Regions from separate parts of the Oceanimonas sp. AH20CE76 genome, predicted to be linked through region 1. Evidence: predicted binding sites of a transcription regulator. Region 1 holds the regulator's gene; each other region holds the start of a gene.
What was found. The regulator sigma-54, encoded in region 1, starts transcription at its own class of promoters, with help from an activator protein. The targets are predictions, from matches to a motif close to TGGCACNGTTTTNGCTT.

Region 1 (8,030 bases):
ACTGGCTTACCATTCACGAGCAGCCTCACCTGCACAAGGGCCTGGCCAGTGCGCCTTTTGATAATGAAGGAGTGCGCACGGTCGAGCGTAATATCATTGAAAACGGTGTGCTGCAGACCTACCTGCTGACCAGCTACTCGGCGCGCAAGCTGGGCTTGCCGCTCACTGGCCATGCCGGCGGCATTCATAACTGGACCATTTCCAGCAGCGGCCAGAGCCATGCCGAACTGCTCAAACAAATGGGCACCGGCCTGCTGGTGACCGAGATGATGGGGCAGGGAGTGAACATAGTGACCGGCGATTACTCCCGGGGGGCCGCCGGCTTCTGGGTTGAGAACGGCGAAATTGCTTATCCGGTGGAAGAAATCACCATCGCCGGCAACCTGAAAACCATGTTTGCCGGCATTCAGGCCATCGGCACCGACGTGGAAACCCGCTCCAGCCTGCACACCGGCTCGGTACTGATCGACAAGATGAAGATTGCAGGGCAATAAACATAGCTGTAAGCCGGAAGCCTGTCTCTTAGTCACAAGTTTTTCTTGACATCAATTGAAAATAAAAGGTTGGCCGTAGTGCACTACGGCCAACCTTTTCCACCTAATGTTATTCTCAAACGCCCTATCACTATGATCTAATGGCATTTTGACTCAAAGAGCGTGCCATGTTTGAAGCCGATCCAACCCAGTGGGCAACATTGATTTTCGGAAATGCCAGGCTGGGTGACCCCCGTCGAACCAGAAGACTGACCAAGATGGCGGCAGACATGGCGGCACGCGCTGACGGCTCTGTTGCCGAGGCTGCGGTCGATCCTGCCAGCATTGAAGGGGCATACCGTTTTATTCGCAACGAGGTGATTTCACCGGACACCATTGCTGACGCCGGGTTTGAACGTACCCTTGCCATTGCCTCAGTGCGCCCGCTGGTGCTGGCGTTACAGGACACCACCGGACTCAGCTACAAGCATGCGGTGCGTGAGGAGCTGGGCGAGGTCAACTCCGCCAGTAACAAGAAAGCCTCAGCCAAAGGCAGAACCCTCTATGCCCATTCCACGCTGATGCTGGATGCCGATAATGAGTGCGTGATTGGGTTGGCTAACCAGTATTACTGGCACCGTGAGCAGAAACAAACCGGAAAAGGTCATCAGCTGCAGTGTCGTGAACGGACTAAAAAAGAAAGCTATAAATGGCAACGCGGTATGGAAACACTGGCCGGCCGAGTTAATGACATGAGCCATATCATCGATGTGTGTGACCGGGAGGCTGATATCTATGAATATCTCGCTTACCAGCAGCAGCATCAACATCGCTTTGTGGTGCGCGCCTCCGATAACCGTAATGTCCTCGACGACGAGACCTCGACAGGCAAACTGCATGATGTGCTGCAGGCACTGAAGCCCGTGGCGTGTTACCAGGTCTATGTGGCTCAGCGAGGTGGACGACCGGCCCGAACCGCCCATGTAGCCTTGAGCTATACCCAGCTGACCATCAAAAAGCCACAACGCGCCAACGCGGAGAAAACCCTGACGTTGAACGTGGTGTACTGTCAGGAAGTCGATCAGGACAGGAAAGACCCATTGCAGTGGATCCTGTATACATCAGAGCCGCTGCCTGATGCCGCAGCCGCCCTGCGTATTGTCCGTTTTTATGAGCTACGCTGGCGAATTGAGGAGTTCCATCGGGTGTGGAAATCCGAAGGCACCAAGGTGGAAGACGTGCGCATGCAGACTCGGGAAAACCTGCGCCGGATAGCGGTGGTGAAAGCGTTCATCGCCGTTCGCTTGATGCAGTTGAAAGAAGTGGCGCAGAATCGGGAAGATGCAAAAGCGGTGAGCTGCGAATGCCTGCTGCCCCCGATTGCATGGCGATTGCTCTGGCGTAAGACAGAGAAGAAGGCAGCCTTCCCGACACATCCCCCTTCGCTGTACTGGGCCTATTATGCTCTGGCCCGACTTGGCCGCTGGCATAACACCGCCAGGAATGGTCGGGTAGGAACGAAAGCGCTATGGAGTGGCTGGTTCACCCTGATGAATTACGTCGAGTCCTATGAGTTGTTCCATGGACTCGACTTGTGACTAAGAGACAGGCCGGAAGCTTGAAGCTGTAATAAGGGCCGCGCATGCGGCCCTTGGTGTTTTTTGGGGGCTTCCCGCTTCCCGCTTCTAGCTTTCGGCTTCCAGCCTCAGTGCAGCAGGATCAGTGTGGCCAGGCCGAGGAAGGACAGCAGGCCCACTGTGTCGGTGATGGTGGTTAATGCCATGGAGCCGGCCAGGGCCGGGTCGATATTAAAGCGTTTCATGATAATCGGAATACTGGCCCCGGCCAGGCCGGCTACCGACAGGTTGATAAACATGGCGGCGGCAATGACCAGGCCAATTTCCCAGCTGCCTTTCCACAGCCCCACCACCACGGAAATGGCCAGCGCCCACAGCATGCCGTTAAACAGACCTACCAGGGCCTCTTTGGTGAGCAGCCAGCGGGCGTTGCTGTCACTGATATGGCCCACCGCCATGCCGCGGATCACCAGTGCCAGAGTCTGGTTGCCGGCAATGCCGCCCATGGACGGTACTATGGTCATTAATATGGCCAGGGTGGCCAATTGGGAGAGAGTGGCTTCAAACATATTGGACACGCTGGCGGCGACCAGTGCCGAGCCCAGATTGATGGCCAGCCAGAAAGAGCGACGGCGGGCACTGACCAGTACAGGAGCAAAGGTGTCTTCGTCATCATCCATTTTGGCCATGCCCATCATGGAGTGTTCACCTTCTTCCCGAATAATGTCGACCACATCGTCGATGGTAATACGGCCCAGCAGCTGATTTTGCTCATCAACTACAGGGGCCGAGAGCCAGTCATGGCGCTCAAACAAATTCGCCACCTCGGTGTCGCTCATGGTCAGCGGAATGGCTTCGACTGTGGTATCCATGGCTTCGGCCACCGTCGTAGTGGGGGACTGTACGACCAGACTGGCGAGAGAAATATCACCCAGCAAGCGGTTATGCTGATCCACCACATACAGGGTATCCGTGCCTTCCGGCAGCTCGTTGTGCAGCCGCAGATAGCGCAGTACCACCTCTATGGTGACGTCCGGGCGCAAACTGATGAACTCGGTATTCATCAGTGAGCCGGCGGTGTCTTCCGGATAGGACAGCGCCAGCTCGGCTCTGTGCCTGTCCTGCTCGTCCATCTCGGTGAGCACCTGATTGAACAGCTGCTCGGGCAAATCCCGCAACACATAAGCCAGATCGTCCGACTCCATGTCTTCCAGTGCCACTGCCAGCTTTTCCGGCGCCATCAGCCGGATAATGCCATCGCGTACCTCTTCTGACAGCTCTTCCAGAATTTCGCCGTAATCGTCGGGGTCAATCAGTTGCCACAACACTTTGCGGCTGGGGGCAGGAGAAGACTCCAGCAGCCAGGCTACGTCGCCGGGGCGCATTTGCTGCAGCATGCGGCGCACATGCACGAACATGCCGCTGTTCAGCGCCTGAGTAATGGCTTCCAGGTGATCCGGTGTGCTGCTCTGATCTGCGGCGTCTGTCATGATCCCGAATTATTCCGATTCGTTAAAGCGTGCCGCCACCAGCTGCTCTACCGCATTCAGGGCGGCTTCGGCTTCCGGCCCTTCTGCCATCACCCTGATGGCCTGTCCCTGAGCGGTTTCCAGCATCAGCAGGCCCATCACGCTGTTGGCGGGAGCCTGTTTCTGCTGATTGCAGACGGTAACTTCAGCATCAAACTGCTGAGTAAGTTGCACCAGTTGTATGGCAGCCCGGGCGTGTAATCCGAGCTTGTTGACGATTTTCAGATCCCGTTCAATTTTCGGCATGGCGCTTTTCCAGCGTGCGGTGGCGCAGTTGCACACTCTTGCCCATCTGGCCAAACACCCTTGCCAGCTGCTCGGCGATAAATACAGAACGGTGCTGTCCGCCGGTACAGCCGATGGAGATGGTGACATAGCTGCGATTATTACGCTCCAGATGAGGCATCCAGGTGATCAGCAGATTTTCCAGCTGCCACAGGTATTTCATGACTTCCGGCTGACTGCTGAGGTAGTCGGCCACCGGCTGATCCTTACCTGTGTAAGGACGCAGCTCGGCAATCCAATGAGGATTGGGCAGAAAGCGGGCATCAAACACAAAGTCAGCATCTTTGGAAACGCCATATTTGTAACCAAAAGACTCAAATACCCAGTTCAGCTCTTTTTCTTTTTTGCCAAGAATACGCTCGCGAATAATTTCGCTGAGATCGTGAATGCTTAAGCTTGAGGTGTCGATACGCAGATCCGCATCGGAAGACAAGGGGGCCAGCAGATGAGTTTCTTCGCGAATGGCCTCATCCAGAGTCAGGCTGTGGCGCGAGAGAGGGTGCAGTCGCCGCGTATCGCCAAAGCGGCGGATCAATACTGCGTTTTCGGCATCAATAAAGAAACTGGATACCTGCACCTCGTCCATGGCCCGCACTTCGGCCAGAAAGGCTTCCAGCTTATCGGGGCTGTCGGGCAGGTTGCGCACATCTATACTCACCGCAACCGCGCCGGGCCGGTTCTGGCGCAGGCGGACCAGCTCAGGCAGTAACTCAACCGGCAGGTTATCGACGCAGTAGTGACCCAGATCTTCAAGCACCCGCAGGGCGACGGTTTTACCGGACCCGGAACGACCACTCACAATCACCAGCTGCATATAGGCTCCTTCAGGCAGAAATCATGATTTGATAAAGCTCTTCGTCACTGCCGGCCTGACGCAGCTGCCGGCAAATCTGTTTGTTGCTGAGCTTTTCAGCAATTAAGGACAGCGTTTTCAGATGTTGTTTACATTCCTGCTCCGGCACCAGCAGCGCAAACACCAGACCAACCGGCTGATTGTCGATGGCATCAAATTCTACCGGTTCGGCAAAAGTCAGCAGTACCGCGGTCGCCTTGTTGTCATTGCCAATACGACCATGAGGTATGGCAATGCCATTACCGATGCCGGTAGTGCCCATCTTTTCACGGGCCAGCAAACAGTCAAAAAGCGGCTGGCTGCCGATATTCAAATGTTCGGCAGCCAGCTCGCTGATAATTTCCAGAGCACGCTTCTTGCTCGTGCAGGGAACTGCACTGCGCGTGCAGTCCCTGCTTAGTATGTCGGCGACTTCCATGGTTACTTTTGCTTGAGCTTCTCTTTGTGTTTGATGATCTGACGATCCAGCTTGTCAATGAGTCCGTCGATGGCGGCATACATATTTTCATGCTGGGCGTTGGCAAACAGCTCACCACCACTGACGTGCAGTTTGGCTTCGGCAATTTGCTGCATTTTTTCTACATTAAGGATGACGTGCACATTGGTAATGTGGTCGAAGTGGCGCTCCAGCCGGGTAAACTTGCTATTAACATAGTCACGCAGTGCATCTGTGATTTCTACATGGTGTCCGGTCAGGTTAATTTGCATAACGTCTTCCTTCTGTCGTTGCCTTTAAACCAGGCGTTTACGCTGATTGGAAGGGGGGATGGCCAGTGACTCCCTGTACTTGGCGATGGTACGCCTGGCCACCTTAATCCCCTGCTCGGCCAGCAACTGAGCAATCTTACTGTCACTCAGCGGCTTGGCCGGGTTTTCTGCTCCGACCAGCTTTTTGATCAGAGCACGAATTGCCGTGGATGAACATTCACCACCATCGTCGGTGCCCACATGACTGGAGAAGAAATACTTAAGCTCAAACACGCCCCGGGGCGAGTGCAGAAACTTTTGTGTGGTCACGCGTGAGATGGTGGACTCATGCATCTCTACTGCCTCGGCCACATGGTTCAGCACCATGGGCTTCATGGCCTCTTCTCCATACTCAAAGAATGCCTGTTGTTGTTCAACAATACAATTGGCAACCTTGAGCAGCGTCTCATTTCGGCTGTCGAGACTTTTAAGGAACCACTTGGCATCCTGCAGATGATTACGAATAAACTGGCCGTCTTCACTATTGCGGGGCTTGTCGGCAAGTGCGGCATAGGTCTGATTCAGGCGTACCTTGGGCATGGCCTCCGGGTTGAGTTCCACGACCCAGGCACCGTTGCGTTTGGTGACCACCACATCCGGAATAACATATTCGGAGCTGCCCTGAATAATGCTGCTGCCGGGGCGGGGTTCAAGCTGCTGGATCAGATTCAGAACTTCTCTCAGCTCGTCTTCTTTCAGCCTGGTCTTGCGCTGCAGAGTACGGTAGTCGCGGTTACCAAGCAGATCCATGTGCTGTTCCAGCAGCAACCGGGCTTCTGCCAGCCAGGGGGTGCTGGCGGGAAACTGGTCGAGCTGAATACACAGGCATTCCTGCACGCTGCGGGCAGCTACGCCGATGGGATCGAAATGCTGAATGCGTTTGAGCACGGCTTCTACTTCGTCGGCTTCAATGCCCAGCTCGTCGGCCGAGGCTGCAGCTAACAGTTCGTCAATATCGGCGGTGAGATAGCCTGCATCGTCCACGGCATCGATAATCGCAAGGGCAATGGCCTGATCGGTATCACTGAAGGGAGTCAGGTTCATTTGCCAGATCAGGTAATCCTGCAGCGTTTCGGTGGTTTCTCCCTGATAGACATTATCTTCCAGCCCTTCCGGCAGACCGGCACCACCACTGACCGGAGAGGCGGTATAAACTTCCTCCCAGCTGGTGTCCATGGGCAGCTCTTCAGAAAGCTGATTACGTTCCATGGCGCTGTCTGCGGCAATTTGCTCCTCGTTGCGATTATCCTCAACCCTGATACTGTCCGGCTCCTCCTGCTCCAGCAGCGGATTACTGTCCAGTGCCTGCTGAATTTCCTGCTGCAGCTCAAGGCTGGACAGCTGCAGCAGACGAATGGCCTGTTGCAGCTGAGGGGTCATGGTCAGCTGCTGGCCAAGGCGTAACTGAAGAGTCGGCTTCATGTATGCTAACGTCCTTCCATATCAACCGCGCGAAGCGGTGCCTTCAGAGGCTGAATTGTTCACCAAGATAGACTTTCTTGACCTGCTCATTGGCCAGGATTTCAGCTGGTGTGCCAGCAGCAATACGGTGCCCGTGGCTGACAATATAGGCCTTTTCACATACATCCAGCGTCTCACGCACATTGTGATCGGTGATCAGTACGCCCAGGCCTCGATCTTTCAGATGTAATATAATTTTCTTAATATCAAGCACAGAGATGGGATCAACGCCGGCAAAAGGTTCATCAAGCAGAATAAAGCGCGGATCTGCCGCCAGTGCCCGGGCAATTTCCACCCGCCGGCGTTCACCACCGGACAGACTCATACCGAGACTGTCACGAATATGGACAATATTGAACTCTTCCAGCAGCTGTTCCATTTTTTCGTTACGGCCGTCGGCGTTCAGATCTTTGCGGGTCTGCAGTACGGCCATCAGGTTATCGGCAACGCTCAGGCGGCGAAAAATGGACGCTTCCTGAGGCAGATAGCCAATGCCGGCGCGGGCCCGCACATGCATAGGCTCATGGCTGATGTCATTGTCGTCTATGGTGATGCTGCCTGCATCCCGCTGCACCAGGCCTACAATCATGTAAAAGGAAGTGGTTTTGCCGGCCCCGTTGGGCCCGAGCAGCCCCACTATCTGGCCGGTGTTCACGGTCAGGCTGACATCAGCCACTACCTTCCGGCCTTTGTAGCTTTTCTGCAGCCCGCGTGCTTTCAGTCTGGCCATGGTCAGTCGTTACTCTGGTTGTCGAAATTCTGTACCTGCTCAGGCAGGAAAATAGTGGTGACCCTGTCTTTGCCACCCTGGCTTTCGGCTTCCATCTGCTCCTTGTCGATAAAGTAGCGAATACGGTAGCCAGTGACGATATTATCGTCCTGCTTGAGTTCGGCGTCCCGAATCAGGGTGATGGTGCGGGCGACCATGTCATAGCGAATTTCCCGTGCCTGTGCCTGTACCGGCTTGCCGTTATTGAGCACTTGCCGGTAAGTAGCCGGATTGCCCCTGGCGGTCATGGACTGCAGCCCCTGCTCATTGCGGATCACGACCAGTTCACTGGCACGCACATCTATGCTGCCCTGTTTCACCACTACATTATCGGTA
Region 2 (8,030 bases), 1.3 Mb from region 1:
GTGTATTTGGTGTGATTACATGGGAGAAATCGCTGCTTTTAAGGGTGAGCGGATCAATTTCCAGCAGCAGCAATTCGCTGTTATCCAGTGCCTGCAACACAGTTGCAGGCAACTGGCTTAACCGCTCATCGGCAATATGCACAGAGCCGAACAGCCACAACTGCTGCTCGCCTTTTTGTGCCTGCCACAGCGCCGGAGCCGCCAGCACAGAGCCACACCACAGCCACAATAGCCATAATCCGGTTTTCATATTTTCTCCTCAGCCGCCGGCCTTTAACATTAGCCGGTCGAGGGCGGCTGTGCTCATAAACCGGCGCAGCCAGCCCAGCATTTTGGTGGGCCGGGTCACCGGATAACGGGCTTTGGGGCTGGCGCTGGTCAGGGCGTGCAGCACAGGAGGCAGGCAAGCTTCCGCCGGCAGGCTGTAGCGGGAGCTGGGGCCGGGCTTCTCCAACCGGGCCAGCGTTTGTTCATAGCCGGCCCGGTGGCGGCTGTCTTTCATATTGATGTGACGGAGAAAAGCGGCGCGGGCATTGGCCCTGAACTGAGTTTCAATGGGGCCTGGCTCCAGCAGACTCACATGCACAGGGGTGCCGGCAAGCTCCAGCCGCAGTGTGTCTGTGTAGCCTTCCAGGGCAAACTTGGAGGCGTTATAGGCACCGCGATACTTCATGGCTACCAGCCCCAGTACCGAGCTGTTCTGAATAATGCGGCCTTCACCGGCCTGCAGCATCAGGGGCAACACTAGCCGAGTGAGGTGATGGGTGCCAAAAAAATTGGTATTGAACTGCTCCCGCAGCGCCTCAGTGGGCAGATCTTCAAGGGCACCGGGCTGGCCGTAGGCACCGTTATTAAACAGGCCATAAAGGGTGCCATTGGTGTAAGCCAGAGCCTGCTCCAGGCCCTGCTCTATGCTGGAATCGTCTGCCAGGTCCAGCAATACCGCCTGTAGCCCTTCCTGCTCCAGCTGCAATACATCCTGCGGCCGGCGGGCGGAAGCCACCACATTAAAGCCTTGTTGCTTAAGATAGTGAGCGGCAGCATGACCAATGCCGGAAGAGCAGCCGGTAATCAGGACGGATTTAGACATTAATGACTCCCAGTTTGAACCGAAGTCGTCAATGTAGCAGAAAGGAAAGCGTCGATGAATGGCGTCCCCGGCAGGAATCGAACCTGCATCTAACCCTTAGGAGGGGCTTGTTTTATCCATTAAACTACGGGGACACAGCGGGCTACAATATTGCAAATTTCCCTTTGCAGCGCAATATATTGCCGCCCGTTTGCCGGTTATATAAGCAGGCTTACCACAGCTGCACCAGTCGGTCTCCGGGAGTAGCCGGGGTGATGTTGGCTTCCTGGCCGGCAGGCATCAGAATGCTGTAGTCGGCGTGGCTTTGCTGCACCACAAAAGTAGCTCCTGACGTGCTTTCGCTGTAATACCCGGGCGTAAGCTGGCGTCTGTGCAACAGGGTAAACTTGTCTCCGGTCTGAATGCCCTCGCGCCGGCCCAGATCCATTAAAATGCCGTCGTCTGACTGCTGCACTATATTGCCCACTGCCTTGATACAGGCCTGGGCTTTGATCAGGTCCTGGCTGACATTCTGCAGCAGTTGCTCAACAGCCTGGCCATAGGCGGAATGCCAGAAACTTTGCTGATGCACATTTACCTTGTCGTGCTTTTTATAATCCCAGCTGGAGCGGGTCTGATAATCCCGTTGCAGCAGCACATCACCAGTGAGGCTGTCTTCCAGCACAATGCGCATGCGAAACTCCCGGGGAATGTCGGAAAAGGTCCACTTGGTCCAGTGGCCGTCTTCAATACTGATGTCCTCAATGCTGCCGCTCAGCAGCAGTCTGGCTTGCCGGCGTGATGTCAGCACATCACTGCCTTTACGCAGCCCGGCGTCTCTGGGCAGGGCGGTGTCCGTGTCCAGTGGCTGACCGGTAGATGACGTAATATTGACGGCGGGTGTCAGCATCGACGATAACCGGCTGCTGATGGCCGCACCCAGTTCATAAATTTGACCCGTGCTGCCCTGCTCGGGATGACGCAGGGTAATGGCGGTCAGTGCCAGGCCGGGACGATAGCGGCCGGCGCATTGTTCCTGCCGGCGTTCACCGGGCCAGATATCGGCCCGTACTGTCAGCCACAGCCTGCCCTGTTTTTTGCGCTCGTCAATAATCAGGTAATCCATCAGTTCGCCCTGAGCAGAAATATCCAGCTGCTGACCGCCGTAGGTACCATTGGTGGCAGACTGCATGGTATTCAGGGAAGCGCCGGACTGTAGCAGGGCATCGCTCAGGGCCTGTTCCAGTGCCTGCTGACGCGCTGTCTCTGTGCCCAGACTGAGCGGTGCCGAGCCCTCGGCCTGATACCAGTCGGCATGAGTAAAAAAGGGAGACAGCAGCAACAATGAGGCAAAGACATTTTTGAGCACGGCGGTATCCTGTGTAAAAGTAAAGAGCGTCAATTAAACATCGAACACTCAGCAAGAAGATGGCAAGGTTTATGCAATATTCTTGCCGGGTAAAGTTATGCTGTTTTTGGCCGATACTCGATTAGTTTCCTGAACTCAGTTTTTAAACCACGGAGCCTGTTAATGACAAGAGCCCTTATTCTGGTCACTGTGCTGGGGTTATCGGCCTGTAGCGGTGAGCCCAGGTTTGACAGCCGGCATCATTACCTGCCTCATGATCATGCGGCCCATTATGTCAGCCATCAACCCCTGGGCTCCACGCCGGCACCGGCCCGCGCTCCGCGGCATACCCAGGACGGTATTCCCATGCGCATGAGCGCCGGTGCCCGCAGTGTATATTTGCCGGAAGCCGGTCCTTCACTGGTGGGCGGGCAAACCCAGCTGCAGCAGCATATGTCAGCACTGGCCTACCGGCTGGTATCATCGGCTCACCAGATGAACCGGCAGGCAGGCATTGCAGTGAGCGGTTTTGTCAGTCAGGAGGATTACACCACTCAGGACGAGTTTGGTCGTCTGCTGTCAGAAACCATGATGTTTCAGCTTAATCAATACGGCCTTAAGGTTGTCGATTTTAAGGCTCTGCCGTTTATTCGCATTACTCCTGAAGGTGATATCAGCACCAGCCGGGATTATCGGCAACTCAGTGGTAAAATTGGTGCCCAGTATCTGCTGCATGGCACCATCAGCGAGACGCAGGGAGGCAGGCTGGTGAATGCCCGGCTGATCACCATGGCGGACCATTCGGTAGTAGCCAGTGCACAGCAGTTTATTCCGAGCTATCTGGTGGCCGCCATGCTCGACACCCGCGGCCCGCAGGTGCCTGACCATATACGGAGACGTTATGCGAAATAAGCTGATAACCCTGTTGACCCTGGTGTTTCTTGGCGGTTGTGTGGGGCAGGGCAGTGGTGCCACACCGGCCAGAAACCATATTTATGCCGTGGGTTATGCCCCTATCAGTTTACAGCGGCCGGCGGATTATCAGCAGAAACTGCTGCATGCCATGCGGGCGTCGCGGCTGGATGCCTACCGTGAACTGAGTGAGCAGCTGAGCGGTGTGATGATCTCCAGCTCCAGTGAAATGAACAGTAACGTATTACAGGACGGACCGGTAAACAGTGCCAGCCGGGGCGTGGTGCGCGGTGCCAGAGTGGTAAACAGCTATCCCGACGGTGATATGTACGTGACCGAGCTGGAGCTGGATCTGGCGTTGTATGAAAAACTGCGCCGGGGCGGGCGCTGACAGACACTAAACAGACAACTCTGCCGCAAGCCCAAAGCAGCAGTGGGGATTGCCGTAGCCGACCATAAAATGCCATGGACGGCATTTTCGAGCGATACATGGAGGTACTTGAAGCGTGTCGGTGGAGTGCAACCGCACTGATGCTTCGCTCTGCAGTTTAAACTTTGAAGCCGGAGCCTTTATTAATGCCCTTGGTGTGACCTTTTTGATCATAGGTCATGCTCTGGCGCTCGTGCAGCCGGCTGAGAATATTGGCCAGCTGGCGAGTGCCGGCAAGGGACTGCTCCAGCACCTGTCCGGCAACGTCGTTGCGCTCCTGACAAGTGGTCATTAATGCACGCAATGCATCAACCCTGGGTTTAAACTCAGTGCCCAGCAGAGCTACATCGGGGTGGTTGCACAGGCTGGCATCGGTGGCCTGAATATCGGCCAGCAGTTGCTGTTTCTGCTCGGTAAGAGGAGGGAGTTCCAGCGCCTTGCGCTGAACGATCAGCTCAAGCTCCTGCTCAGTGATCGCCAGCAGGCGCTCAAGTTGAGAATGTTGTTGGGTCAGCAGCGTATCAAGGCTCATTAATACAGAGACTCTATGTCGTTTTCAAGGCTGATAATATTACCGGCAAGACGCTCGGTATTCACCTGATAGCTGCCTTCATTGACTGCTTTTTTAATGGCGTCAAGGCGGGCGCTGTTATCGGTGCCGTCCCCGGCAGACAGACTTTGCTGCATGCGGTTAAGTTGTCTGGCCTCTGCCGTGAGCGTGACTTCATCTCGCCCGGCAACGGCTTTGGGTTCGCCACTGTTGCCGGTAGTAGCGGATGCACTTTTCTGCGGATATTTGTTTCCGCTGACCGGACCGTTATGAAATCCGGGAGGAAGCTTGTCTATGGCCATGGTCTTGTGTCCTGATTTGCTGCTGTCACACCGGTTATCGGCTGGCCCTTGTGCAACTTTAGCAGAATTTACAGACCCACCTTTACTACTCCGGCCTCGCTGATGCGCCCTTGTATCTGGCGGCCCGAACGGCTGTTGCGTACGCGAATGGTCTCATTAAAGGTGCCGTTTTCATCGGCCACGCCCTGAGTCCGGATAGACAGGCCGCCGTTTTCTGCCACTATGGTAACTTTGTCTCCTTTGCATACCACACACAGCTGGCTGGCCAGAATCGGCCTGCCCGGGCGCAGATCCCGCTTGCTGCGGGTGCCCACCAGAGCCTGAATATTATCAAATACGTCCCCTCTTACCAGCACTTCATCCTGGTAGCTTATCTGCAGCTGAGCCGGCTGCAGCAGAGTATTACGAGAGATAGGATCAGCAGCCGTCACCACGGGTTTAAGTACTTTTACCCGCACCGGCACAAACAGTTGCCAGCCGGGTTGCTCATGGCACTGTACAAACACATGAGTATTACGCCGCACTTCACCACTGCCGCGGATCTCTGCGGTAAGCATGCCGGGGCATTCACTCAGCTGCAGCCGGGTATCTATGCTTGAAGCCTCAATGATTACCTTGTCATCAGGGCCTGCCTGGACAAAATCGCTCACATAGTTTTCTGCGTAATGACGGATACTGTCGTGTATGCTGGTCTGAGCCGTTACCAGGGCCGGTAATAACGTGAATACAAGGCTTAAAAAAACATGTATGCATGGCTTGTTGTGGTAGTTAGGCAAAAAACCGTTAAGCATCGTTACTCCGTTGCCGATAGTACATAAATCATGACTGGTCCCATCTTTGCCGCTATGAAGTGGCACTGGCACATGGCCGGTGTTAAGCTAGAACCATCGTATTTTGCTGCATAAAGCATGCCATTGAACTGGCGGGCAGACAGCTAAATCTCATTCCGGAGGCTGAATAATGGCGGGTGTACTCGACTCGGTAAACCAGAGAACACAACTGGTGGGGCAAAACCGGCTGGAACTATTATTGTTCAGGCTTAACGGTCGCCAACGATTTGGCATCAACGTATTTAAGGTCAAGGAAGTGTTGCAATGCCCACGGCTCAGTGGCTTGCCTCAGCGTCATCCGGTTATTCGGGGTGTATCCAATGTTCGTGGCCAGACCATTTCCATTATTGACCTGAGCAAGGCCATGGGGGGCCGGCCGATAGAGCAAACCGAAGACAGCTTTGTCATTATCTCCGAGTACAACCGTTCGGTGCAGGGGTTTCTTGTCAGCTCGGTAGAGCGCATCATCAACGTCAACTGGGAGTCGATCTTGCCACCACCCAAAGGGGCCGGTCGCTTCAACTACATGACGGCCGTCACCGAAATAGACGGTGAGCTGGTGGAAATTCTCGATGTGGAAAAAATTCTTGATGAAATTTCTCCTGCCAGCACAGATGTTGACGCAGCGATTATTGAACGCTCAAAAGAAAATGCTGTCGAGCACAAGCCTGTTCTTATTGCAGATGATTCTTCTGTGGCCCGCCGTCAGGTAGTAAAGGCGGTTGAATCTCTGGGGCTTAAGTGTATTGTGACGGAAAATGGCCGGCAGGCGCTGAACAAGCTCAAAGAACTGGCTGCCAACGGTCCGATTCATGAGCAGTTATCATTGGTGATTTCCGATGTGGAAATGCCAGAAATGGATGGCTACACGCTTACCGCCGAGATTCGAAGTAATACTGCTCTTAAGGATCTGCATGTTATTCTGCATACCTCACTCAGTGGCGTATTCAACAAGGCGCTGGTTGAAAAGGTCGGAGCCGATAATTTTATCGCCAAGTTTCAGCCTGATGAGCTGGCCAGTGCAGTCAATGATGCACTCTAATTTTTGAAGGTGTAATAGCACGGATGAAAAATTTCACCGACGAGCAGTATTTGGCGTTTTGCCGGTTTCTTGAAAGCAACACCGGTATCGTCCTTGGAGCCAGCAAGCAATATCTTGTTAAAAGCCGGCTTTCACCGCTGATGTCTCGTTTTGGTATTGAATCCATGGGAGTGCTGATAGAGCGCTCCATGCAGCCTCGGGAGCGTGAACTGAAAACGGCCGTGGTCGATGCCATGACCACCAACGAAACACTTTGGTTCCGTGACAGCTACCCCTTTACTCAGCTGAGTGACCGTTTATTTCCGGAGTTGGCGAAACCCGGTAAATCACTGCGTGTCTGGTCTGCGGCCTGCTCATCGGGGCAGGAGCCTTATTCCATTGCCATGACGGCACAGGAGTACATGAGCCGGCGGCCGGGTGCCTTGCCGGGGCTGCAAATTATTGCCACTGATATTTCAGCCACCATGCTGGAACAGTGCAAACTGGGCATTTATGACAGCCTGTCTCTGGCCAGGGGCCTGTCTCCGGAGCGACGCAGCCGGTTCTTTACCGCGCTTGATAATGGCCGTATGCAGCTGCAGCCTGCCATTCGCAATATGGTCAGCTTTCGGCCCTACAACCTGCTCGACAGCTACAGTTCGCTGGGCAAGTTCGACATTATATTTTGCCGTAACGTACTGATTTACTTCTCTCCCGAGAATAAATCCAAGATCCTTAACCAGTTTGCCGGCTCTCTTAATCCGGGGGGCTATCTGCTGCTGGGTGCGTCTGAGTCACTTACCGGTCTTTCCGACAAGTTTGAAATGATCCGCTGCAGCCCCGGCATTATCTATCGCCTTAAATAATTTCACCTTGCCGTCCTTAAAGCACCTCAGTGTTAACTGAAGGTGCTTTTTATTTATGGCACGACTCTTGCTTTACTTTTTCCTGTGTGAGTACTTCAGATTCCGGTCACTATGACGCAGGAGGGTGGCGGTGACGATTTCTTTCGACAAGGCATTTGGCGTGCATCAGCATGCACTGGTGGCCCGCTCCGACAGAGCCGAGCTGCTGGCCAGCAACCTGGCCAATGCTGACACGCCCGGTTATAAGGCGAAAGACATGGACTTTCAGGCGGCACTGAGCAAGGCACAGGGTTCTCAGAATTTCTCCCTCAGCCGCACCAATAACCGTCACTTTGCCGTGGATCTGGCACCGCCGGGCACAGTGCAATACCGGGTGCCCAATCAGCCCGATACCGGCGACGGCAATACGGTGGATGTACAAACCGAGCGTACCAGTTATATGGAAAATGCCCTGCAATATCAGGCCTCGCTGGAGTTTCTTAACAGCAAGATATCCGGCCTGCTGAAAGCCATAAAAGGAGACTCGATGTGAGCCTTTTTAAAGTCTTTGATATTTCCGGCAGCGCCATGAGCGCTCAGTCGGTTCGTCTTAATACCACCGCCAGTAATCTGGCCAACGCCGACAGTGTCAGCTCCAGCATTGATGAAACCTACCGTGCCCGCAAGCCGGTGTTTGCCGCTGATCTCGACCAGGCCCTGTCG
Region 3 (8,030 bases), 480 kb from region 1:
AGTTTACAGTCAGGTCGTTGGAGCGGTTATGAATGCCGATGATCATGCCTTCATACACTTCGGTGGCATGCTCGATAAACAGACGGCCACGCTCCTGCAGGTTGAACAGCGCATAAGCCAGCGCCTTGCCCTTGCCATTGGAGATCAGTACACCGTTGTTGCGCTGACCAATGTTACCACCCTTATGCGGACCATAATGGTCAAAGGTGTGATACATCAGGCCGGAGCCGGAGGTCAGGGTCATAAACTCGGTCTGAAAGCCGATCAGGCCCCGGGCCGGAATCATAAAGTCGATGCGCACGCGACCCTTGCCATCCGGCACCATGTCGGTCATTTCGGCCTTGCGCTCACCCAGTTTCTCCATAATGGAGCCCTGGCTGTCTTCTTCAATGTCTACGGTCAGGGTTTCAAAGGGTTCAAGCAACTCGCCGTTTTCTTCTTTCAGAATTACTTCAGGGCGGGATACCGCCAGCTCAAAGCCTTCACGACGCATGTTCTCGATCAGAATGCCCAGATGCAGCTCACCCCGGCCGGACACGCGGAACTTGTCGGGATCGCCGGTTTCTTCTACCCGCAGGGCCACGTTGTGCACCAGTTCCTGGGTCAGACGCTCCAGAATGTTACGTGACGTCACGAACTTACCGTCCTGACCGGCAAACGGTGAGGTGTTCACCTGGAAGGTCATGGTCACGGTAGGCTCATCCACCGACAGCGGCGGCAGCGCTTCCACGGCACCGGCAGCACAGACGGTATCGGAGATTTTCAGCTCACCCAGACCGGTAATGGCCACTATGTCGCCGGCAGAGGCTTCGGTCACATCGTGACGCTGCAGGCCCAGATAACCCATTACCTGGCCCACTTTACCGTTGCGGGTTTTGCCATCGGCACCGATCACGGTCACCTGCTGGTTTACCTTGACGGTACCGCGCTTGATGCGGCCCACGCCGATAACACCCACATAGGAGGAGTAATCGAGCTGGGAGATCTGCATCTGCATGGAACCTTCCGGGTCCGCGTCGGGTACCGGCACCTGATCCACTATGGTCTGGAACAGGGTGGTCATGTCTTCGGTGCGCTCATCGGCGTCGAGCGAAGCCCAGCCATTCAGGCCGGAGGCGTACACCACCTGAAAGTCGAGCTGATCATCAGTAGCACCCAGGTTGTCGAACAGATCAAATACCTGATCCATTACCCAATCGGGACGGGCACCGGGCTTGTCTACCTTGTTGATGATAACGATGGGCTTGAGACCCTGAGCAAACGCCTTTTGAGTAACAAAACGGGTTTGCGGCATGGGGCCTTCCTGCGCGTCTACCAGCAACAGCACAGAGTCCACCATCGACATTACCCGCTCTACTTCACCGCCGAAGTCGGCGTGTCCGGGGGTGTCTACAATGTTGATGCGGTATTCCTGACCTTCGGGAGAAGTCCAGCGAATGGCGGTGTTTTTGGCCAGAATGGTAATACCGCGCTCACGCTCGATATCGTTGGAGTCCATCACCCGCTCTTCGGCTTCGCCACGGCTTTCCAGGGTGCCGGACTGCTGCAGCAGCTTGTCGACCAGGGTGGTTTTACCGTGGTCAACGTGCGCGATAATGGCAATGTTTCTCAGATTATTGATTTCAGCTGACATTAAGTTCTTTCGCTCGCATATTTTGAGGCGGGCACAGGCGGTGCAGCCGCTCTCTGAAGGTGTCCGGCGCCAATAACTGCAGCGGACCCAAATAAAAAAGGGCTGCAAATTGTACACGCTTTAGCCGCTTCAATATACGCTTTTCTCATTTTTCATACATGGGGTGCGCTGACGTGCCGACAAAGCAGACCCGAAACGATCCTTGTTTTCTCCATGAATGGTATTATGCAGCAAGATGAAAGACGTCTGGCTGCACCAGAATGGCGCAGCCGGATAAGATCGCACTAAAAAGACTCACCAACGCACCAAATTGGTGCAATGCAAAAGATGAAGAATACAGAACCGTAATATTTAATGCTTAAATTACAAAAGCTTAGCAAGATGGCACGGTTCTGGCTTAAGAAATCACAACTGATGAATTTGTTCATCAGACCCTGGATGTTAATTTTTGGAGGTCGAAACCCATGTCAATTGAATCCGTAATGGACATGATCAAGGAACACGATGTCAAATTCATCGATATGCGCTTTACCGATATCAAAGGCAAAGAGCAGCACATCAGCCTGCCGGTAAGCCAGGTAAACGATGACTTCTTTGAAGAAGGCAAGATGTTTGACGGCTCATCCATGACCGCATGGAAGACCATTCACGAGTCAGACATGGTGCTGATGCCGGATCCGTCTACTGCCGTGATGGACCCCTTCACCGAAGATGCCACCCTCAATATTCGCTGTGACGTGCTCGAGCCTGCCACCATGCAGGGCTACGACCGTGATCCCCGCTCCATTGCCCGCCGCGCCGAGGAATATCTGGTGTCTACCGGCATTGCCGATACCGTGCTGATTGGCCCGGAGCCGGAATTCTTCATGTTCGACGACGTGCGTTTTCATACCGACATGGCCGGCAGCTTTTTCAAGGTGGACGACTCCGAAGCCAAGTGGAACTCAGGCCGTGATTATGCCGAAGGCAACAAGGGCCACCGCCCCGGCGTAAAAGGCGGTTATTTCCCGGTAGCTCCCATCGACTCTTCCCACGACATTCGCTCTGCCATGTGTCTGGTAATGGAAGAAATGGGTCTGGTAGTGGAAGCGCACCACCACGAGGTGGCTACCGCCGGCCAGAACGAAATTGCCTGCAAATTCAACACCCTGACCAAAAAAGCCGACGAAATTCAGATCTACAAATACGTAGTGCATAACGTGGCTCACGCCTTTAACAAGACCGCCACCTTTATGCCCAAGCCACTGGTAGGTGATAACGGCTCCGGCATGCATGTGCACCAGTCTCTGGGCAAAAACGGCGAAAACCTGTTTGCCGGTGATCTGTACGGCGGCCTGTCGGAAATGGCGCTGTACTATATCGGCGGCATTATCAAGCACGCCCGCGCCCTGAACGCCATCACCAACCCGGCCACCAACTCCTATCGTCGTCTGGTGCCCGGCTTTGAAGCCCCGGTGATGCTGGCCTACTCCGCCCGCAACCGCTCTGCGTCCATTCGGATTCCGCTGGTGGGCTCACCCAAGGCCCGTCGCATCGAGACCCGCTTCCCGGATCCGGCCGCCAACCCCTACCTGTGCTTCGCGGCTCTGCTGATGGCCGGCCTGGACGGTATTCAGAACAAGATCCACCCGGGCGATGCCATGGACAAGGATCTGTACGACCTGCCCGCCGAAGAAGCTGCCGAGATCCCGACCGTGGCCACCTCGCTGGACAACGCCCTGGACAACCTGGATCAGGATCGCGAATTCCTGACCCGCGGCGGCGTCTTCTCCGACGAGTTCATCGATGCCTACATCAAGCACAAGCGCGTGGAAACCGAGACCATCAATATGGCGGTACACCCGCTGGAGTTTGACCTGTACTACTCCGTTTAACTGAATAGCTGAAAGCGAAAAGCTGGAAGTGAAAAGCCCGGGAAACCGGGCTTTTTTGTTTTTACTTCCGGCTTGCAGGGCACGCCGATATTGCCCGAAGCAGCAGCGGGGATTATCGAAGCCGACCGTCAAATGTCATGGATGACATTTGCCGAGCGCCCCATGGATGGGCTCGAAGCGTGTCGGCGGAGTGCAACCGCGCTGCTGCTTCGCTGTGCACAAATTTCAAAGAACCTGATGCCGGGTAGACGGAAACAGATTAAGCAGTTTATGCACCAGATAGACGCAGCACAGGGTCACCAGAATGGCGATCGTCATTGAGCTCATGCGATAGAGGGCGCTGAACACCAGATCATGCTCCGGCGAGACATACTGGCCGAACAGAATGCCCACCGTGGTCAGGCCGGCAAAGCCGATGCCGGGCATGGCCTCCCTAGCATGCAGCCGGGCAAACACCATGGCGCAAATCCAGAACGCCAACCCCAGCAGCAACAGGTTGTGGTAATGGTCATACAGCACCAGCTGAAACAACAGGCCCGCCGAGCAGCCCAGCAGGGTGCCAATGCAGCGGGCCCGGCCCGAGACCACGGCACCGGCATAGCTCATGGGAAACAACACCAGCACGGTAGCCGCCTGAGCCGACAGCGAGTCCACCAGATCCACCATCTGAAACACCACAAAACTGAAGGTGGCCACTATGGCGCCCAGCAGGGCCTGATGGCGCAGCACATTGTCGCTTTTTTCCGGCAGTGCCCGGGCCACCGGCGGCTCACGGTTTGGCAGCAGGGCATAGAGCAGGGCCGCCACCGCCACCGACAAACAGGACGCCGCTATATTGCTGGCGGCCATATCGGCCAGATGAAACTGCGGGTAGCTGGCAAAGTGCAGCATAATGCTGAGGCTGACACAGCCGCTGGCACCAAACAGCATCAGCGGTCCTTTGGCCATCAGATAAAAGCGCCATAAAAACAGCATAAACACCACCAGGGTATAAACCGGTGGCCAGTGCCCCAGCAGACCCGGCAGCAGCATCACCTCCAGCGAGGTAAGCACAGACGAGCCGATAAACTGCAGCACCACAAAGCGGTTGAATACCGGCACCATGCCCAGCAGCAGCATGGGATAAACGGTAAAAAACACCCCCATCTGGGAGTCGGTTATCTTGGCAATCAGCATGCCCACGGTGCTGCCAAGAGCAACGCGTAAACAGCCCCTGAGTTTATCGTCGGTAAAGGTCATGGCGCTTAATACAGATAACGGAACTGACTGACCAGCCACAGCTGCACCCAGCCAAGACCATGCAGCCAGCTGCCCGACTCGGGAAACAACTGCACCGTGGCCCGGGCACCGGTGGCCAGGCCCGGCACCGGCTCGTCCAGGGCAATATGCACCCGCAGGCGCTGGGCATCGCGCACCCAACGGTCGGAGTTTTCCGGTTGCACCAGCTGGCCGTCGGCCTGCTGCTGACCATGACGCACGCCGCTGTCGATGCTGCTGACATGGGCATCAAAAATTTGTCCGGGCAGGGCATCAAACACCACCCCGGCTTTGGTGCCGGCAGTCACATGACGCAGGGTTTTTTCCCGCAGGTCGGCAAGCACCGTCAATTCGTTGGAAATCAGCGCCAGCAGCGGCTGGCCGGCCTGAGCCTGTACGCCTTCCTGCAATTGCAGATTACCGATACGACCGGCCATTTCTGCCTTGACCCGAGTGCGCTGCAGCGCCAGCCGGGCCTGCTCATGGGCATTGTTGGCCTGCTTGTGAGCCAGTTCGGCGGCCGCCAGCGCCTGTCTGGCTTCCTGCTGCCGCGCCTGTACCGCCTGCAGCGCACTGCTGGCCTGCTGTGCCTGATTACGGGCCTGCTCCGCCTGCTGCACCGACATATGCCCCAGCCGGTGCAGCCGCTCCAGGCGACTGGCCTCACGGGAGAGCTCTTCGGCCCGCAGCCGGGCCTGCTCTGCTTCAGCCTTTATGCCGGCCATGGCCGCCTGTAGCCGCTCTCTGTCGGCGCTGGCCAGCTGCTGCTGTAATGCCGCCCTGTCCAGCGCCAGCTGATAGTCGGTGTCGTCCAGGGTAAACAGCAGATCACCGGCCTTTACCGGCTGATTATTGCTGACCGCTACCCGCTCCACCTGCCCCGCGACTCTGGGTGCCACCGACAGCACGGGTCTGTGCGCCTGCGCCTGGGGCGTGATGGGAGCGAAGTTATCAATCAGCACAAAATACAGCAGCAGCACGCCAAAGGTGACCAACGCGATACGCACCCAGCGGTTAAAACTCTGCTCTGCGCTCATTCGGTCTCCTGTTTCGCGTTCAGTTGTTGGTTTATTTTTCGCAGATTGGCACTGATATGGCACACCATGCGCTCCAGCTCTGCCAGCTCGGCCTCGCTCAGCCCCTCCAGCACCTGCTGTCGAGTATGGCTCAGCACAGCATCCATTTCCGCTAACAACGGCGTGACCGCCGGCGCTAAATGCACGGTTTTGCCGCGCCTGTCGTTGGCACAGGGCCGGCGCTCCACCAGCCCCAGCTGCTCCAGCCCGTCCAGAGTGCGCACCAGAGACGGGCTTTCCACGCCCACACTGCGGGCCAGGCGGTGCTGCTGAATGCCGTCTTCCTGCTGCAGGTGAGTCAGGGTGATCCAGCGGCTCTGGGTCAGCCCCAGAGGCTTGAGCCGCTCGTCATTAATCAGCCGCCACTGGCGAACCAGTCCGGACAAGGCCATACCCAATGTTTTCATGGTGCACTCCAAATTAGTTAGCTAGCTAATTATATTCATGCTATCAATTGATGCAATAATCATCAGAGAGATCGGGCAAGCTTTTTGCAGAGTTTTATCAACGAGGCTGAAAAGCCGGTCTGATTGCACCATTTTGTGGCAACCCTGGCCCCATGGGTTACACTGTTTGCACTAAGTTGGTGCACCCGCATTCACCAAGGACAGCCTGTGAACAACCCGATCAATATTCAGACCATTATCGACAGCCAGCTTACCGCTGTGCTGGTGGTAGACGGCGATCTGGTGGTGCATTTTGCCAACACCGCCGCCGAGCAGCTGCTGACCCTGAGCAAACGCCGGCTGAAAGACGCCCGGCTGGATCAGCTGGTGGAAGACATCTCCCTTGATATGCGCCGTATTCAGCGCTGCATTGAGCTGGAGCAGAGCTTTACCAACAGTGAAGTACAAATCGTGATTGACGGCCTGCCCCGCTGGGTGGATGTGAGCGTGACCGCCTTTACCCTGAACCGGCGTATTCTGGCGCTGATGGAGCTGCGGCTGATCGACCAGCAGAAGAAAATCAGCCAGGAATTGCAGCAGCGGGCGCAGCAGCAGGCCGCCCGGGAGCTGGTGCGCGGCCTGGCCCACGAGATAAAAAACCCCCTTGGCGGTCTGCGCGGCGCGGCTCAGCTGCTGGAGCGGGAGCTGGAAAAAGAAGAACTGAAGGAATTCACTCATCTCATCATTGCCCAGGCCGATCGGCTGCGTAACCTGGTAGACCGGCTGCTGGGCCCGCAGCGTCCGGGCAAGCGGGAAGTGATCAACCTGCACTCGGTACTGGAGCAGGTGCGCCGGCTGGTGAGCATGGACATGGCCCCGGGCATCAGCCTGATGCGGGATTATGATCCCAGCATTCCCGACCTTGAAGCCGACCCCGAGCAACTGCAACAGGCGCTGCTGAATATGGTGCGCAACGCCGTTGATGCGCTGGGGGATCATGGCCACATCACCCTGCGCACCCGCACCGCCTTTCAGGTGATGCTGCAAGGCAAGCGCTACCGGCTGGCCGCCGAGATACGCATTATTGATGACGGCCCGGGCATTCCTGCCTCCCTGCAAGACACTTTGTTCTACCCCATGGTCACCGGCAAGGAAGGCGGCACCGGCCTTGGGCTGTCCATTGCTCAGGAGCTGATCCACCAGCACCAGGGCCATATTGAGTGCCAGAGCCGGCCCGGACATACCGAATTTATTATTTATCTGCCACTATCACGATAGGAGCACTTTTTATGGCTGAAATGATTTGGGTCGTCGATGACGACAGCTCCATTCGCTGGGTACTGGAACGGGCGCTGGCACAGGCCGGCTTTGAGAGCCGCAGTTTTGAAGATGGCGAAAGCGTACTCGATGCCCTGAGCTCGGCTCAGCCCCAGGTAGTGATCTCCGATATTCGCATGGGCGGCATGGACGGCCTGACGTTGCTGGGAGCCATTCATCAGCGCGTACCCGGCCTGCCGGTGATTATCATGACCGCCCATTCCGATCTCGACAGCGCGGTCAACGCCTATCAGCACGGGGCGTTTGAATATTTGCCCAAACCCTTTGATATCGACGATGCCGTGGCCCTGGTGCAGCGGGCCGTAGCCTTTGTAAAGGAAAGCCGGCACAAGCTGCCCACCGGGCAGGCAGAGACGGTGCGCACCCCGGAAATTATCGGTGAAGCGCCGGCCATGCAGGAAGTGTTTCGCGCCATTGGCCGGCTGGCCCGTTCTTCCATTTCGGTATTGATTAACGGCCAGAGCGG
Region 4 (8,030 bases), 490 kb from region 1:
GGTCCAGTTGCTGGGCGGCGGCGTGGCAATCCGCACGTTCAGCATGATGATGCCTTCTTCTTCCGGATAGTTGGCCATGGAGTAGGCGCGAATGGTTTCTTCGTCTACCTTGGACTCCAGATCAAAGATCTTGAACTTGTCCCAGTCTTCGCGGAATTTCTCCGGTACATCAAAGTCTTTGTACTTGACGTGGTGAGGCGGCGCTTCAATCTGAATATAACCACCGGCGCGGAAAGGTACGCTTTCGCCATTGGGAATCTTCAGCTTGAGTTCCTTGATAAAGGTCGCCTTGTTATCGTTGGAGATAACTTCACAGTCCCACTTCTTGATGCCGAACACTTCTTCAGGCAGCTCGATCTTCATGTCCTGCTTAACGTTTACCTGACAGGACAGACGCTCGCCTTCACGGGCTTCGCGCTTGGAAATGTGATCCAGCTCGGTCGGCAGAATTTCACCGCCACCGTCCAGCACCCGCACCCGGCACTGGCCACAGGAGCCACCGCCGCCACAGGCAGAAGAGACGAAGATACCGTTGGCCGCCAGAGCACCCAGCAGCTTGACACCGGCACCGGATGTGATCGCCTTGTCGGGATCGTCATTGATGCTGATAGTCACATCCCCTTCCGCAACCAGCTTGGACTTGGCAAACAAAATGATGCTTACCAAAGCCAGCACGATCACGGTGAACATGACCACACCTAAAATGATTTCCATCGTTTATTCCTTTTCCGTCACTGGGTTTACAGAGAAATGCCAGAGAAAGACATGAAGCCAAGGGCCATCAGACCGGCGGAAATAAAGGTGATACCCAGACCACGCAGGCCATCGGGCACATCCGCATACTTCATCTTCTCACGCAAACCGGCCAGCAGTACGATAGCCAGCATCCAGCCCACACCGGAACCAAAACCGTAGACGATAGACTCGCTAAAGTTGTAGTCCCGCTGCACCATGAACGACACGCCACCAAAGATGGCGCAGTTTACGGTGATCAGCGGCAGGAAGATACCCAGGGCGTTGTAGAGCGCCGGGAAGAACTTGTCCAGCAGCATTTCCAGGATCTGTACCAACGCCGCAATTACCCCGATAAAGGTAATGAAGTTCAGGAAGCTCAGATCCACTCCTTCGGCCAAGGCGCCATCCTTCAGGATGAAGTTGTAGATGAGGTTGTTAACCGGGACCGAAATGGTCAGTACCACGGTAACCGCCACACCCAGACCAAAGGAGGTCTTTACCTTCTTGGACACCGCCAGGAAGGTACACATACCCAGGAAGAAGGCCAGGGCCAGGTTCTCGATGAACACTGAACGAACAAACAGACTCAGATAATGTTCCATCTTTTACTCCTTGGCCTCCACCTGTTCGGGACGGAAGGTACGCAGTACCCAGATAATGCCACCGATGATAAAGAAGGCGCTCGGCGGCAGCAGCAGCAGACCGTTGGCCTGATACCAGCCACCGTTCTTGATCAGCGGCAGGATTTCGATGCCGAACCAGGTGCCGGAACCGAACAGTTCACGGAAGGTGGCCACCACCAGCAGGATCAGGCCGTAGCCCAGACCGTTACCGATACCGTCCAGGAACGACATCATGGGCGGGCTCTTCATGGCATAGGCTTCGGCGCGGCCCATTACGATACAGTTGGTGATGATCAGACCTACGAATACCGACAGCTGCTTGGAGATGTCATAGGCATAAGCTTTCAGGATCTGGTCCACCACGATTACCAGAGAGGCGATAATCGCCATCTGGGCAATAATCCGTACCGAGTTGGGGATCTGGTTGCGGATAAGTGAGATAAACAGGTTGGAGAACGCCGTTACCGCAATTACCGCCAGCGACATAACGAATGCCGTCTGCATCTGCGAGGTCACCGCCAGGGCAGAACAGATACCCAGCACCTGAAGGGCGATGGGGTTGTTGCCAATGATGGGACCGAACAGAACCTTTTTCATTTCAGCTTTATCAGCCATTGTTCAGTTCTCCTTCACGAACCTTGGCCAGGAAAGGACCAAAGCCTTTCTCACCGAGCCAGAATTCAAAGGTTTTTTGCACACCGTCGGAAGTCAGGGTTGCGCCAGACAGGCCATCAACACTGGAAGGAGCACCCTGAGGAGCACCGCCTTTTACCACTTTCAGTGCCGGCTCGCCGTCTTCGTTATACAGCTTCTTGCCAACAAACTGAGCGCGCCAGTTAGGGTTTTCCACCTCACCGCCAAGTCCGGGAGTTTCACCCTGCTCGTAGTAAGTGATGCCCTTGATGGTGTTGCCATCGGGTGCCACAGCCACAAACGCATACATGGTAGACCACAGGCCCTGGCCATGTACCGGCAGAATGATGCTGTCCAGCTCGCCGTTTTCGTTCTTGGCCAGGTAAACCGGGGCCAGGTTGGCACGGCGGCGAATGCCGGCGGGATCTTCATCGGGGCTCAGCTTGATGCTGGTGGCCGGATCCTTGGCGGCATTGCGCTGGTTGTAGCCGGCAGCGGCTTCGTCAGTGAGCTGACCGGTGGTCAGGTCAAGCAGGCGTGCTTCAATGAAACGGTCATAGGTTTCCGCTACATCTTCACGGCCCAGACCGGCCACACTGACAATGTTGGTCTGCACGTCCAGCGCCTGATTACGCTGCTGAGTCGGCTTCAGCGAGACAGCAGCCCCGGATACAATAATGGAGCAGACCAGGCACAGGCCGCCAACAACGGCAAAGGTTCTGCCGATAGATTCTTTCTTAGCCACGGGCCAGCCTCCGTTTGATATTTGCCTGAACCACGAAGTGATCGAACAGGGGAGCGAACAGGTTGGCGAACAGAATGGCCAGCATCATGCCTTCAGGGAAGGCCGGGTTGACCACACGGATCAGCACCACCATCAGACCAATCAGGGCGCCGTACCACCATTTACCCTTGTTGGTAAAGGAGGCAGAAACCGGATCGGTTGCCATAAACATCATACCGAAAGCAAAACCACCCAGCACCAGGTGCCAGTGCCAGGGCATGGAGAACATGGCGTTGGTGTCAGAACCGATCAGGTTGAACAGAGTGGCAGTCACTACCATACCGATCATCACACCAGCCACAATGCGCCAGGAGGCAATGCCCATATAGATGATGAACAGACCACCAATCAGAATGGCCAGGGTAGAGACTTCACCGATAGAGCCCTGAATGTTACCGATAAAGGCATCCATCCAGCTGATGGCAGCGCCGGTGTTGGCGTCCATCAGTGCAGCCTGGCCGCCGGCAGCCCACTGACCCAGTGCAGTAGCACCAGAGAAGCCGTCTACGGCAGTCCATACGGTGTCACCGGAGATCTCGGCCGGGTAGGCAAAGAACAGGAAAGCACGGCCTGCCAGTGCCGGGTTGAGGAAGTTCTTGCCGGTACCGCCAAAGATTTCCTTGGCCATGACCACACCAAAGGTGATGCCCAGCGCTGCCTGCCACAGGGGCAGAGTGGCGGGCACGATCAGGGCGAACAGCACGGAAGTAACAAAGAAGCCTTCGTTCACTTCATGCTTGCGCACAGAGGCGAACAGCACTTCCCAGAAACCACCCACAATGAACACAGTCAGGTAGATAGGCAGGAAGTAAGTCGCACCCAGCAGCATTTTGCTGCCCCAGCCGGCACCTTCGCCCAGGGTTGCCCCCAGACCGCTGGCCAGGCTGTAACGCCAGTTGCCATCAATCACACCAGCCAGATCGGCCGGGCTGTACATGCTGGTGAGGGCCGCAATGGCCTGGCCACCGGCGTTGTACATACCAAAGAACATGGCCGGGAAAGTGGCCATCCACACCATGATCATGATGCGCTTCAGATCGATGCTGTCACGTACATGGGAGGATTTACGGGTAACCATGCCCGGAGTGTAAAGTACGGTAGCAACCGCTTCGTACAGAGCGTAAAACTTCTCGTATTTACCGCCCTGCTCAAAGTGGTGCTCCATGTTTTCCAGAGTCTGCTTTAAGCTCACTTCTTAGCCCTCCAGCTCAATCTTGGTCAGGCACTCACGCAACACCTGGCCATAATCGTATTTGCCCGGGCAAACATAGGTGCACAGCGCCAGATCTTCTTCATCCAGCTCCAGACAGCCCAGGCTTTGGGCGCTGTCGGTGTCACCGGACAGCAAATCACGCAGCAACAGGGTCGGCAGAACATCCAGCGGCATCACGCGCTCATAGTTACCAATTGGTACCATGGCACGGGCAGAGCCGTTGGTGGTCGTGGTCAGGTCAAACAGCTTGCCCTTGGCCAGATGGCCCAGGTAAGCACGGGTAACCGAGAACTTGTTGGAACCCGGCGCCAGCCAGCCGAACAATTCCTTCTCGCGGCCTTCCTTCAGTGCGGAGACCTGCAAATGGTAGCGACCCAGATAAGCATGCGGACCATTAGCGTTGGTGCCGGCCAGTACCGAGCCGGAAATCACGCGGTTTTCACCCTCCTGCAGCTCGCCGGCAGTCAGCTCATCCAGAGATGCGCCGATACGGGTGCGCAGCAGGCGGGGCTTGTTCACCACGGGGCCGCCCAGAGCAACCACACGGTCGGTGCAGATTTCACCGCTGGTAAACAGCTTGCCAAAGGCAATCACGTCCTGATAGTTGATGTACCAGACCACCTTGCCGGGTACCACAGGATCAATGAAATGAATGTGGGTACCGGCCAGACCAGCAGGGTGCACACCGCTGAAAACGTGTTCTTTTACGTTCGCGGAGTTGGCCTGTGGCAGGCTGCCTTCGCCTTTACATACGTGCACCTGGCCGTCGGTCAGGCGGCTCAGCACCTGCAGACCATCGGTAAACGCCTGGGCGTTTTCCTTGATCACCAGCTCGGCATTGGCACTGAGCGGGTTGGTGTCCATGGCGGTCACAAAGATGGAGCGCGGAGCAGAGTCCAGCGCCGGCACCTTGCTGAAGGGGCGGGTACGAAGCGCAGTCCACATGCCGGATTCAACCAGCTGCTCCTGCACAGTTTCACGTTCCAGTTTGGCCAGTTCGGCAGAGCTATAGCTTTTAAAAGTAATCTGCTCTTCGCTGTCGTCTACGGCAATAACAACAGACTGCAAAACACGCTTGGCACCCCGGTTGATTTCAACCACGGTACCTGCGGCGGGAGCTGTGAATTTAACGCCAGGATTCTTTTTATCTTCAAACAGAATCTGACCTTTCTTGACGCGATCCTCTACCTTGACGTGCATGGTAGGGCGCATACCCACATACTCCTCGCCCAGCGTAGCAACGCGCTTGATGGAGGGACCATCGTAGATTACTTGCTCTGGTGCCCCGGCAATTGGGAGGTCCAGTCCTTTTTTAATTGTAATCATACTCACTTGCACTACTTGTTAGGGGAAGACAGGTACTTGCCATGAAAAACATGACAACATGCTGATGAGTCGCTACCGGCATGTTGGCATCGCCCTGACAACAGCACGACTACACTCCGGTAACATCCAGCCCGATTTAAAAGGCGCGTAATTCTAGCACTTTTAAAGCGGCGGCTGCCACGGCAATTGCTAAAATTTACCGCCGCAGTCAGTAAAACCAGCTTGTTTCATTTTTCACCAAGCAAAAATAAGGCCATGATTTTCAAGGCAGAATCATGCTTTGGTCGCACAAGGCGGAAAAATGGAAGTGATTTCCAGTCACATCGGGCTGGTAACAAATCTGCTAACCACAAATAACAGATATCTTAAACCGACACTCCCGCCTTGCCCATGCAGTTGGGGCTGTCGGGCACACCGCCACGGGCACGCCATTCGGCAGGCGTCAGGGTATGCAGTGCCAGCGCATGCACACCACCGGCCAGCTCCTCGGCCAGCAGGGTGTTCAGGGTACGATGACGGGCCAGCAGCCGCTGACCTTCAAAGGCATCGCTCACCACCACCAGCTTGAAGTGGGTTTCCGAGCCGGGCTCCACTCTGTGCATGTAGCTTTCATTTATCACGTCCAGATGCTCAGGTGACAGCGCAGCCATCACTTTTTGTTCAATGGTGTTCTGAATCGACATGTTAATCTCCGGTGATATTCACAACAAAGGACAGGTCCGACGCTCGGGCACTTTCACCCGGTGCCGGCAAACCGCCGAAATGTGAGGTTGATACGCAAATTTGGCTCCCGGGCCATTTTGGGCAGGGCATGCTGCCAATGATGCTGCATTTGTCCCGCCATCACCAGCAGACTGCCGTGCTCCAGCCATAATTCACGCTGCTCCCCCTGATGATGACGCAGCAAAAAACGCCTGCCCGCTCCCAGACTGACCGACGCTATCATGGGGTCCCGGCCCAGCTCGGGCTCATTGTCGGCATGCCAGCCCATGCTGTCCTGGCCGTTGCGGTAACAATTAAGCAGCACACCATCAAAGGGCTGACCGCAAATTCGCTCAAGACGGCCGGCTATTTCCTTTACCAAAGGATGCCAGGGCTCAGGCGCACGCTGCCGGCCGGAATAACGATAGGGCCAGTCGCCCATCCAGCAGGACAGCCGCGGCTCATTCAGCTCACGACCAAACATCATTAACCGGTGCTGCTGCCAGGGAATGCTTTGCTCAAGCTCAGCCTGCCAGGCACCGGCGTCGGCGGCAAAGGCGTCCGGCCACCATAAAAGACGGCCCTGCTTGAGCGTGAGCCACTCTGGCTCTGACCATAGCTGCATGCTGATTTTCCTCTTTAAACTGCTAAAATGCCGCTCTTTGCAAATAATCAGGCATCAACCCCATGAATCATCACTTTCCTCTTGCCGAGGGCGGCGAGCTGACGCTGCACCGCTACCCCCGCCAGGCCCGCCACGGTCTGCAGGCCTGGGAAGCGGCGGACGAATATATCATGAACGAACTGGCCACCCTGGAGTGGGACCGGACTGCTCCCCTGGTGATTCTTAACGATGGCTTTGGTGCCCTGACGCTGGGCCTGCACCAGTACCGGCCCTTTACCGTTACCGACTCCCGGGTAGCCGGGCTGGCGCTGGCTGCCAACGCCACCGACAACGGGCTTGAGCCTGAGTGGCACTCGCTCACCAGCCTGGACGAGTTGCCCGCAGCGCCCGGCCTGGTGATCCTCAAGCTGCCCAAGACCAATGCCATGCTTGAACACCAGCTCGCCGCCATCAGCCGGGTAGCGGGGCCAAACACGCGAATAGTGGCCGGTGCCAAGGCCAAGGACGTGCATACATCTACTCTGACGCTGTTTGAGCAGTTGCTTGGCCCCACCCGCACCAGCCTGGCCTGGAAAAAGGCAAGGCTGATTTTTACCGAGCGGAATATGGCCATTGCCCCCTCTCCCGCGCCGGCCCCGCTGGCCTGGCCGCTGGAGGGCAGCGCCTTCACCATTTATAACCATGCCGCTGTGTTCTCCCGCGCCAGCCTGGATATTGGTGCCCGCTTTATGCTGGAGCAGCTGCCCGCCAACCGGCCGGGCAGAATCATCGACCTGGGCTGCGGCAACGGCGTGCTCGGGCTGATGGCCCTGGCCCGCAATCCGCAAGCCACCGTCACCTTTGTGGATGAATCCCATATGGCAGTGGCCAGTGCCCGGCTTAATGTGGAGCACAACCTGCCCGATGCCCTGCCCCGGGCGCGCTTTATGGTCAATAACTGTCTTGACGGCGTAGCCCCCGACAGTGCCGATCTGGTGCTGTGCAATCCGCCCTTTCATCAGCAGCAGGCCATTACCGATCATATTGCCTGGCAAATGATGACCGATGCCCGCCGGGTACTGCGCCGGGGCGGCGAGCTGTTACTGGTGGGTAACCGCCACCTCGACTATCACCAGAAACTTAAACGACTGTTCGGTAATCAGCGAGTAGTGGCATCCAACCGCAAATTCGTTATTCTGAGAGCCATTCATACCGCCTGAAGGACCTGTTCATGAATCGTATCAAATGGTTAACTATTCCCCTGCTGGCCCTGGGCCTGTCTGCCTGTGCCAGCTATTACCCTATAGCGGTAGATGTAAATCCCGCTACCGCCAACGTGAGCGGCGGTGTTTATCGTGGCCAGACCCTGGCGCTGTCCAGCAGTGACAACCGCAGCAGTGACTTCATCAT

Region 2: the regulator sigma-54 is predicted to act here: its motif matches at 2,499-2,515, upstream of N2M06_RS04745 (FlgO family outer membrane protein).
Region 3: the regulator sigma-54 is predicted to act here: its motif matches at 2,016-2,032, upstream of glnA (glutamate--ammonia ligase).
Region 4: the regulator sigma-54 is predicted to act here: its motif matches at 5,554-5,570, upstream of N2M06_RS11850 (Na(+)-translocating NADH-quinone reductase subunit A).

Annotation. Positions count from the first base shown of each region.
Region 1 is NZ_CP155481.1:2,914,396-2,922,425, reverse strand. It holds gene pmbA (metalloprotease PmbA) at 1-494, shown strand, start outside; gene N2M06_RS14345 (IS4 family transposase) at 662-2,071, shown strand; gene mgtE (magnesium transporter) at 2,179-3,540, opposite strand; gene N2M06_RS14335 (HPr family phosphocarrier protein) at 3,550-3,825, opposite strand; gene rapZ (RNase adapter RapZ) at 3,812-4,678, opposite strand; gene ptsN (PTS IIA-like nitrogen regulatory protein PtsN) at 4,689-5,135, opposite strand; gene hpf (ribosome hibernation promoting factor) at 5,138-5,425, opposite strand; gene N2M06_RS14315 (RNA polymerase factor sigma-54) at 5,450-6,886, opposite strand; gene lptB (LPS export ABC transporter ATP-binding protein) at 6,930-7,655, opposite strand; gene lptA (lipopolysaccharide transport periplasmic protein LptA) at 7,658-8,030, opposite strand, start outside.
Region 2 is NZ_CP155481.1:975,509-983,538, forward strand. It holds gene N2M06_RS04725 (TraB/GumN family protein) at 1-250, opposite strand, end outside; gene N2M06_RS04730 (SDR family oxidoreductase) at 260-1,090, opposite strand; tRNA gene N2M06_RS04735 (tRNA-Arg) at 1,150-1,224, opposite strand; gene N2M06_RS04740 (flagellar assembly protein T N-terminal domain-containing protein) at 1,302-2,438, opposite strand; gene N2M06_RS04745 (FlgO family outer membrane protein) at 2,601-3,329, shown strand; gene N2M06_RS04750 (LPP20 family lipoprotein) at 3,319-3,720, shown strand; gene N2M06_RS04755 (flagellar protein FlgN) at 3,878-4,291, opposite strand; gene flgM (flagellar biosynthesis anti-sigma factor FlgM) at 4,291-4,611, opposite strand; gene flgA (flagellar basal body P-ring formation chaperone FlgA) at 4,680-5,402, opposite strand; gene N2M06_RS04770 (chemotaxis protein CheV) at 5,572-6,483, shown strand; gene N2M06_RS04775 (protein-glutamate O-methyltransferase CheR) at 6,507-7,328, shown strand; gene flgB (flagellar basal body rod protein FlgB) at 7,459-7,860, shown strand; gene flgC (flagellar basal body rod protein FlgC) at 7,857-8,030, shown strand, end outside.
Region 3 is NZ_CP155481.1:143,659-151,688, reverse strand. It holds gene typA (translational GTPase TypA) at 1-1,633, opposite strand, end outside; gene glnA (glutamate--ammonia ligase) at 2,104-3,507, shown strand; gene N2M06_RS00725 (DUF2955 domain-containing protein) at 3,733-4,746, opposite strand; gene N2M06_RS00720 (HlyD family secretion protein) at 4,752-5,801, opposite strand; gene slyA (transcriptional regulator SlyA) at 5,798-6,247, opposite strand; gene glnL (nitrogen regulation protein NR(II)) at 6,455-7,504, shown strand; gene glnG (nitrogen regulation protein NR(I)) at 7,516-8,030, shown strand, end outside.
Region 4 is NZ_CP155481.1:2,427,448-2,435,477, forward strand. It holds gene nqrF (NADH:ubiquinone reductase (Na(+)-transporting) subunit F) at 1-714, opposite strand, end outside; gene nqrE (NADH:ubiquinone reductase (Na(+)-transporting) subunit E) at 741-1,337, opposite strand; gene N2M06_RS11835 (NADH:ubiquinone reductase (Na(+)-transporting) subunit D) at 1,341-1,973, opposite strand; gene N2M06_RS11840 (Na(+)-translocating NADH-quinone reductase subunit C) at 1,966-2,736, opposite strand; gene N2M06_RS11845 (NADH:ubiquinone reductase (Na(+)-transporting) subunit B) at 2,729-3,967, opposite strand; gene N2M06_RS11850 (Na(+)-translocating NADH-quinone reductase subunit A) at 3,971-5,314, opposite strand; gene N2M06_RS11855 (BolA/IbaG family iron-sulfur metabolism protein) at 5,680-5,997, opposite strand; gene N2M06_RS11860 (alpha-ketoglutarate-dependent dioxygenase AlkB) at 6,051-6,641, opposite strand; gene N2M06_RS11865 (methyltransferase) at 6,704-7,840, shown strand; gene N2M06_RS11870 (YajG family lipoprotein) at 7,852-8,030, shown strand, end outside.